4 regions of the Priestia sp. YIM B13551 genome follow, and region 4 is predicted to be linked to each of the others. Evidence: riboswitches for the same ligand, from Rfam matches in the RefSeq annotation. Region 4 holds a riboswitch; each other region holds the start of a gene.
The links. Region 4 has a riboswitch for thiamine pyrophosphate ahead of thiC (phosphomethylpyrimidine synthase ThiC). Riboswitches for the same ligand answer to the same signal wherever they lie in the genome.
Positions count from the first base shown of each region.

Region 1: linked by a shared signal. The riboswitch ahead of tenA (thiaminase II) and the one ahead of thiC (phosphomethylpyrimidine synthase ThiC) in region 4 are both predicted to bind thiamine pyrophosphate.
Region 2: linked by a shared signal. The riboswitch ahead of ACFX4N_RS25985 (thiamine phosphate synthase) and the one ahead of thiC (phosphomethylpyrimidine synthase ThiC) in region 4 are both predicted to bind thiamine pyrophosphate.
Region 3: linked by a shared signal. The riboswitch ahead of thiT (energy-coupled thiamine transporter ThiT) and the one ahead of thiC (phosphomethylpyrimidine synthase ThiC) in region 4 are both predicted to bind thiamine pyrophosphate.

Region 1 is NZ_JBHZOX010000001.1:741,631-743,833, reverse strand. It holds gene ACFX4N_RS03850 (aldehyde dehydrogenase) at 1-419, shown strand, start outside; gene tenA (thiaminase II) at 448-1,137, opposite strand; TPP riboswitch at 1,233-1,331, opposite strand; gene ACFX4N_RS03840 (TspO/MBR family protein) at 1,558-2,203, shown strand, end outside.
Region 2 is NZ_JBHZOX010000008.1:62,509-64,711, forward strand. It holds gene thiO (glycine oxidase ThiO) at 1-633, opposite strand, end outside; gene ACFX4N_RS25985 (thiamine phosphate synthase) at 617-1,240, opposite strand; TPP riboswitch at 1,362-1,463, opposite strand; gene ACFX4N_RS25990 (hypothetical protein) at 1,626-1,841, opposite strand; gene crcB (fluoride efflux transporter CrcB) at 1,889-2,203, opposite strand, start outside.
Region 3 is NZ_JBHZOX010000001.1:339,533-341,735, forward strand. It holds gene ACFX4N_RS01785 (amino acid permease) at 1-333, opposite strand, end outside; lysine riboswitch at 436-620, opposite strand; TPP riboswitch at 795-895, shown strand; gene thiT (energy-coupled thiamine transporter ThiT) at 928-1,533, shown strand; gene ACFX4N_RS01795 (ethanolamine ammonia-lyase reactivating factor EutA) at 1,690-2,203, shown strand, end outside.
Region 4 is NZ_JBHZOX010000015.1:27,060-29,262, forward strand. It holds gene thiC (phosphomethylpyrimidine synthase ThiC) at 1-1,069, opposite strand, end outside; TPP riboswitch at 1,183-1,297, opposite strand; gene ACFX4N_RS29020 (hypothetical protein) at 1,379-1,669, opposite strand; gene ACFX4N_RS29025 (undecaprenyl-diphosphate phosphatase) at 2,127-2,203, shown strand, end outside.

The DNA of each region.
Region 1 (2,203 bases), on a different contig from region 4:
CTACGGTGTTAAGTGAAGTAAGCTGGACCTCAGATGTCATGCAAGAAGAAATCTTTGGGCCTATTCTTCCTATGATTGAATATGAAACACTAGACGAAGTCATTCATAAAGTTCAAGAAAAAGCTAAGCCGTTAGCTCTTTACTTATTTACAGAAAGTGAAGATGTGCAAAACGCCATAACGGAGCGTCTTTCATTTGGAGGAGGCTGTATAAACGATACGCTTATGCATATCGCTACGCCATATTTACCGTTTGGCGGAGTGGGAGAAAGCGGCACGGGTCAATATCATGGAAAAGACAGCTTTCAGACATTTACTCATTTTAAAAGCATGCTGTCTCAAACAACCAAGTTTGATTTGTCATTCCGCTATCCTTCGGAAAAACAAAGCTTGAAAATGATCAAAAAATTACTGAAATAAAAGAGCCTCCTGATAGGAGGCTTTTTCGTTATTTTGAAAGTGAAAGCTGAGAAAGCGGCCATTTTTCTTGGATATATGCCATTTCCCAAAATAAATACTCGAGTTCACAGCTTTTGATGAAGTGATCTTTCATACGGTTACGTTCTTCTTCAGTCGCTTGTTCGGCGAGTTCATCGAGCTTGTTACAAAACCATTGTGTTGTGCCATTCATTTCTTCATTATTATAAAACTGAATCCATTCATAAAAAGGATGAGAAGGAGATGGATTTACTTGTTCTGTAATGCGCTGCCCAATTTCAACGTACGTCCATGGACATGGAAGAAGCACTGCAATGATTTCTGCTAAGCTGCCTGTATGCGCAACGCTTGTCATATGGTTAATGTAGTGGCTGGCCGTCGGTGAAAGCGTCTCAGTGTGAAGGTCTTCATAACGTACGCCTGCTACTTCACAAAAATTATTGTGAGGGTGTACTTCACTATGTAATACCGTAGAAATGCCGGCATTAAAGGCTTCCATTTCGGTACGCGTGCGGCATTTCGTTAAAGCAGCGCCGTAAATGCGAACAAATGCTGTTAAGTATTCGTAATCTTGAGAAACGTAGTGAATAAGCGCTTCTTTTGGCACGTTTCCTTCAGCAATTCCTTTAATAAAAGGATGGTTAAAAATGGCTTCGTAAATATAGTTTGCTTCTTGTCTTAATTGAGATGAAAATGACATCAAAATCCTCCTTTAATATGAGGAAGTCACAAACAAGCACATAAAGGAAATAAAAAACACTCCGTTTATAAACGGAGTGGCAAAGGACAGTAAAAAACTGAACATTGCCACTTTCCTACGCTGGTATGAGCCAGATCAGGTTCAAAGGGATCAAGAAAACTTGTCTCAGCCGGTGGGCACCCCTAGTGGACTTCCTATTAATCTATGTTTAACTTACCATATATTCTGAAAAATAGAAAGCGTTATGGGAAATTGTGTGCTAACCGCTTTTCTTTCTTAAAGAGGAAATTTCTTAAAGCTATTTTTAATCATTTTTGTTTAAAAATGCATATTTTTAGGGAAGAAGAGGTATTAATGAAGGGAAGAGCCGTTTTCGTCTCCGAAACACTCCCATATAAATAGAAGAAAGGAGAGAACAAAATGGCGAAATTTCGTTTGTATGCTGTATTAAATACAGTAGGCTTGGCTATTACACTGCTTGTGAATTATTTAGCAAATGCCATTCCAATAGGAGGCAAAACAACGGGAGAAGCTTCTGCGCAAGTTCCTACGTTGTTTACACCAGCGGGTTATGCCTTTGCTATCTGGGGCGTTATTTATTTATTATTAACCATTTGGGTTATACGCCAATTTTTTGCAAGAGAAGATCAAAAGGAAATATATGCACGTATCGGCATTTGGTTTTTTCTAAACTGTTTGTTAAATAGTGCGTGGATCTTTATTTTCCAAAACGATTACTATAAGTTATCTCTTTTAGTTATGCTCTTTATTCTAGGCACATTAATGATTGTATATTCCATTATTCAGCATTCTCGGATGACGACATGGTTTATGCGTCTGCCGATTTCGCTTTATCTTGGATGGATTTCTGTTGCGACTATTGTCAATGTGTTTGTCGTATTTCAAGCAAATGGAATACAGCATTTGCTTGGCCTGAGCGAGTTAGCATGGACGATTATTATGCTGCTGGTAGGAGCTGCGCTGGGCATTATGTTTACATTAAAAAACCGAGACGCTGTTTATCCGCTTGTTTTTATTTGGGCTTATATTGCCATTGCAGTGAAGC
Region 2 (2,203 bases), on a different contig from region 4:
CCATGAGCCTGCTGCAATAACTACTTTTTCTCCATAAAAAGAGCCTTTGGACGTCTGTACACCTTTTACTGTTTCATTTTCCATAATAAGAGAATGAACGTCACAGTATTCGAATACATCTGCTCCGTGATACAAGGCTCCATGAGCAAGAGCTTGCGTTAACTTAGCCGGAGCTAGCTGGCCGTCTCCCGGTATTGTAATGGCTCCGTATATGTCTGGAGAGAGCCCGGGTTCTAACAAACGCGCTTCTTTTACATCGATCCATCTTACATGTTCATCCCACCGGTGGTGCTGAGCGGCTTTTTTCTTTAATACGTGTGCATCTTCTTCTGTTACAGCGACTTTTAATAAGCCTTTTTGAATGAGCTCTACATCGATGGCCGTTTTTTCTTTTAGTTCCTTCACCAGTTCAGGAAACATGCTTCTGCTCTTAATAGCAAGGTCTAAAAGAGGACCTTCTTCATTAATTTCAGCTTGAGCACCTAAAATACCAGCGGCTGCACTTGAAGCTTCACAACCAATTTGATTGCGTTCAAGAATAGCTACTGACGCTCCTTGTTTTGACAAATGATAAGCGATAGAAGAGCTGATTATACCTCCTCCGATTAACAGTACATCATAATGCTGCTTCATTTTCTCCACCTCCAGATGTCCATATATGAGAATATTGTTTAATCGCTTTGAGGGGATCTTGCGCAAGCATGACACCAGACATCACAGCTATACCGTGTGCTCCTGTTTGAAGCACCTCTTTGGCATTTACAGGTGTAATTCCTCCAATGGCAATAACCGGTATCTGCACAGCGTCTACTACTTCTTTTAGTGCTGCTATCCCTCGACTTTTTAATCCTTTTTTTGAATGTGTTGAATAAATATGTCCGTATAGAATGTAGTGAGCACCATCTTTTTCAGCTTCTAAAGCCTCTTCCACAGAGTGAACTGATTTTCCGACAATAAGAGAAGGAAATGCGTCTATAACAACCGAAACGTCTAAACTATGATAGGCAAGCTGTACGCCTTTTGCTTTTAAAGCATGCGCTACATCAACTCGGTCATTCAAAATAATTTTAGAGCGACAAAATGGCAGGCTTTCTAGTAAACATTGAATCTGCTTTGCCGTTTTCTCTTTTTCTCTAATATGAACGGCGCCCGCAAAAGGCGCGATAGCCGTTAAAATTTTTTGAAGCTCTTCGATTGGCTGCTTATCTGTTGTAATGACATGAAATTTAGGAATATCCACATGATCGAAACCTTTCTATTCAGAATAAAGAGAAATTTCAATCACCTCATCTTGTGTAGAGGGTTTTATTACATACAAAAAACCACTCTACAACGTAGAGTGGTTAGCATGCATCGTTATGTAAACATGATCACCACTTCCCTACGCTGGTCCAAACCAGATCAGGTTCAAAGGGTCCGAAATACATTCGTCTCAGCTTCAAAAAGCTCCCCTAGTGATTGCTATTTATTGATTTTGTTTTCGCACTTAAAATTATAACACAACTAGATGTAAATACAATATCTCTTTATGCTCTTACAGCTCTCTTCTTTTTATAGATGTATCTTTTAAGCTTCTTTAGTAAGTAAGAGGCCCGGCGCACCGCATCATTCTGCTTTTTATATGGTTAGTAATCGGTATAGTCGTCAAATTCTTCTTTGTCTTTTTCCTTTTTCCGATCCCATATAAACAGCAGGAGTAACATAATAAAAGTTAGAATATAAAAACCGTAAAAAATAAATGCCGCGACAACATTTATAAATAAAAATAAAAAACCGATGATCTGACCTGCAACAGCTACAATCAACAAAATGTATTTCCAAACTTCTGCTTTTCTATCCATTCTCTACTTCTCCGTCTTTTTGTTTTTCCCTACTAGAAACGTTCTCTTTACTTAAATAAAAACGTTCCTGCCAGTAAACCGACTGTAAATAAACCAACTGTTCCAAATGCTGAAATCCCCACATACGCCAACATTTTTCGATAAGATTTTTCTCGAATTAACTGTACGGTTTCCACACTGAACGTTGAAAAAGTGGTAAAGGCACCAAAAAACCCAATGCCAATCATTAAAAATATTGAATCATCATAAGCATGACTCGGAACCTTTCCATAATAACTACCGTAAAAAAGACCAAGGCCAAACGCACCGAGCAAGTTTACAAACAGCATTGATACTGGAAAAGGAGGGTTTGAAACTATTTT
Region 3 (2,203 bases), on a different contig from region 4:
TCCAGCAGATAATTCAGCTGCAATCGTAATAGCCCAGTTATACCAATAGTTCCAGCCCAGAGCGAAACCAAAGGATGGATCTACAAACCGAGACGCATACGTACTAAACGAACCAGCTTCAGGCATATAAGCTGCGAGCTCCGCCAGGCTGGTCATCAAAAAGTAAACCATGACACCAATAATAGCGTAAGCTAAAAGCGCTCCCCCAGGTCCTGCTGTGTGAATTGCTCCACCACTTGCTAGGAATAAGCCGGTTCCGATGGCTCCTCCTAATGAAATCATCGTTAAGTGGCGAGATTTCAACCCACGTTTTAATTCTTGCTGCTCTTGCATAGATAAATACTCCTTTCGAATGTACGGAAAGAGACGGGATAACATAAAAAAAGCCCGCAGTATATGTGCGCGCTTTTAAATCTGAAAACCGCGTCAACCTTCCGTGAAGATAGCTCTTCACATCACTTGCATGATGTGACAGTTCTGTTCCTGTTCGGAGACAGCCCCAGCTTAAATCAACCGAGAAGTGATCTAAACTTCGGCAATTTTTCCTTTCAAGCAACATCCTCAATGTTCTCTGCATTTCCGTTGCTTTACTATTAAAAACTGCGACCTCTACCTCATCGATTAGGATGAGGGTTTTTTATATTCATTTGACATAAAAGAAGTATATCAAATACTAAAACGATTGTCATTATAAAAAATAGATTCAGAAAATAGAAACATCTTTGAAATCTCTCGAATCTATTTTGTTACATATGGTATAATAAATGTTGTCATAATACTACATAAATATCCGAACGTACCACAGGGGGAGCCGCCGTGCTGAGAGTGAACAAATTGTTCAGACCCTTCGAACCTGTTAGTTAACGCTAGCGTAGGAATGTGGGAATAGTAGCATATATTTGCTTACTCCTGTGTAAACCGTTTGATATGAATGATTCAAAAACAGGAGTGAGAAACGTGAATAAAGCATTACCCTTACAGGCTAAAATTGAAATAGCTATTTTTGCAGCATTAGCACTTCTACTTGATCTTTTGCCTTCCATTAAGATTGCAACGGCTGTGAGTATTTCGTTCTCCATGGTGCCCATTTTTATTATGTGCTTTCGCTGGGGAGTAAAAGGCGGGGCTCTATCTGGTCTATTATGGGGGCTGTTGCAGTTGGCAACAGGAACGGCTTATATTTTAACAGCGCTGCAAACGTTTATTGAATATATTGTGGCTTTTGCTTTTATAGGTTTTGGAGGTGTTTTTTCGCAATCTATTAAAACAAATTTAGCTAACAATAACAGATCAAAAGCTTTTGTTTTGATTGTTTTATCCCTTGTTATCGGCAGCTTCGCACGGTATTTCTGGCACTTTATTGCGGGTATTATTTTCTGGGGATCATACGCGCCAAAGGGCATGTCCGCTCTGTGGTATTCTTTCTCAATGAACGGGATTTCTATGATTGGGTCGTTGCTATCGTGTCTAATCATCCTTTCACTATTAATTCCATCCGCATCAAGAATGATTGTAACTAAATCACACTCATAATAAAAAAGACTAAATCTACCAAGATTTAGTCTTTTTTATTATTTGTCACCTTTGTTTACACAAAAGTGTGTCAGGTTTGATAACATAGTTGGTGAAATATTCAAAAAACTGTTTTATGATAATCACCATATTCAAACGAGATAAGGGATTGATAGCATGCTACAGAAATGGATCACGAGCATAGGTTTAGATATTGGAACAAGCACAACAAAACTGATTGTAAGCAAGCTGCTAGTAGCAAATCAACAAAATCAGTTTACGCTGCCAGGCTGTCAAATTATTGATCGTCGCGTAACGTATGCAAGTTCTATCTATACCACCCCTATGCTAAACGATGTTGAAATCGATGTTCAAAGATTAACGGTACTACTAGAACAAGAGTATAAGAATGCAGGAATCTCCTTAGATCAAGTGGAGGCGGGCGCTGTGATCATTACAGGAGAAACGGCTAGAAAGCAAAATGCAGAAAGTATCGTTCACTATCTAGCCGAACATGCTGGGGATTTTGTTGTTGCAACAGCCGGCGCTGACTTGGAAGGAATATTAGCAGCAAAAGGATCAGGAGCAATCGAACGTTCTGCTGAAACAAATGCAGTAATTGCCAATATTGATGTAGGAGGAGGCACTGCTAACATCGCTTTATGTCAAAATGGAAAAGTGATAGAAACGT
Region 4 (2,203 bases):
AACCAGGACGTAGCCCATCGCCAAGCGAAATAGAAATATCGTATGCTTTACAGATTTCACAGATTTCTTCAAAGCGAGTATATAAAAAGTTCTCTTCATGATGAGCTAAACACCACTGCGCCAAGATGGATCCTCCGCGTGAAACAATACCTGTCGTACGTTTGGCTGTCAGAGGAATATAGCGTAAAAGAACACCTGCGTGAATAGTAAAGTAATCAACACCTTGTTCTGCTTGTTCAATTAATGTATCGCGATATGCTTCCCACGTTAGATCTTCTGCTACGCCTTTTACTTTTTCAAGCGCTTGGTAAATAGGAACGGTCCCTACAGGAACAGGCGAGTTGCGGATAATCCATTCGCGCGTTGTGTGGATATCCTTTCCTGTTGATAAATCCATAATTGTATCGGCTCCCCAACGCGTTGCCCATGTCATTTTTTCTACTTCATCTTCAATAGCTGAACGAATAGCTGAATTTCCGATATTAGCATTAATTTTCACGTGGAATTTGCGGCCGATAATCATCGGTTCGCTCTCAGGGTGATTGATATTATTAGGGATAATGGCACGCCCTCTTGCTACTTCTTCACGCACGACTTCAGGATCCATCTGTTCACGAATAGCGATAAATTCCATTTCGGGTGTGATGATTCCTTTTTTCGCATAGTGCATTTGCGTTACATTTTGATTTTTTTTCGCGCGCAACGGTAAACGATTAGTGATAAAGCGCTCGTACTGATCTCTTGGATCACCATCATAATACCCGTTATCCTGTGGCTGAACCGTACGGCCTTGATATGTTTCTACATCATTTCGTTCTGCAATCCACTTTTCGCGCAGAGCCGGTAATCCTTTTTGTAAATTAATTTCATAACAGGGATCTGTATAAACACCGCTCGTGTCGTATACACGTACGGGACTATTTTCTTCTTCACCAAAAGATCCTGTAGTAGGAGACTGATGAATTTCACGCATAGGCACTTTAAGGTCTTCTCTGGATCCTTGGACATATACTTTGTGACTGTTTGGAAAAGGCTTTTTCATAGAAACTGATACATTTTGTTTTGACATTACATATTCCTCCGGTTTCGCATAAAGTGTAGCTATACCGAACCATAAAAAAATCGGGTTCTGTGATAGACAGAACCCGATGGAATAGGCGAAAAAAGAATAAACATATACTATTCTTTTCAAGACTACTTCCCTCCGCTGGTATAACCCAAATCAGGTTCAAAGGGTTAAAGAGTTTTATTGCACTCTTCTCTCAGTCTGAGCTATCAGACACCCCTAGTAGAAATAACATTCAAATTATTCAATTTACGGCTTAAGTTTACCATCATTCGGTAAAAAATCAACCCTTAAATAAAAAAAGCTAGACAATTAACGTTGTCTAGCAGCATCGATTGCAATCACAATAGCTGTAATAATATGCATAATAAACCCTAAAAATGGAATCCAAGCAACCAGTGAGGTAACAATCCCTAGTATGTTTCCATAAGCAGATAACCCTCGTCTATTAGCTAAAATGAGCGTGATAGCATGAAGAATAAATCCAATAAAAAGAGGAGTATAACTAAAGCCCATAACAATCCCCGCGCCAATTAAAGGAATTCCCAGCAAGGCTTCATACCCAGCAGTGACCCATTTCATTGTACGTACATTTCCATTCATAGTAAAAAGCCTCCTAAAAAAGATACTACTATATACGAGAAAAGAGAGAAAAAAGTTTCAAATTACTTAGGGGATATGTCGTATAAGCAAGCACTAGTTGATTAAAATGATAGATGACAGTAAAGGGGATGGAAAAAACATAATGATTTAGTCGTATTTTCACACCAAAGAAAAATAGTCTAGATGATTCATTTTTAGCTAAGGGCCCGGAATTTATACCGAACATAGTGACTAATTTCTAAAATAAATAAAAGCTGATATCGTGTTTTTTGGTTATAGCATGTAAGGTTTTTATTACAAATTATTAAAGATTCTTATCTTTTTGCAAATACACATTGTATTTCATAGTTTTAACAATTATGATAAAAAAGCAAGTGTCAAAATAGGAAAATAGTTGAGCATGTAAAACGAAGCGATAAGCTTATTAATTTGAAAGAAAGGCAAGGTACATAGCTTTATGTGGGAAATTATTGTAGCAATCATTTTAGGGATTGTAGAAGGTTTAACAGAGTTTGCTCCTGTTTCGTCAACTGG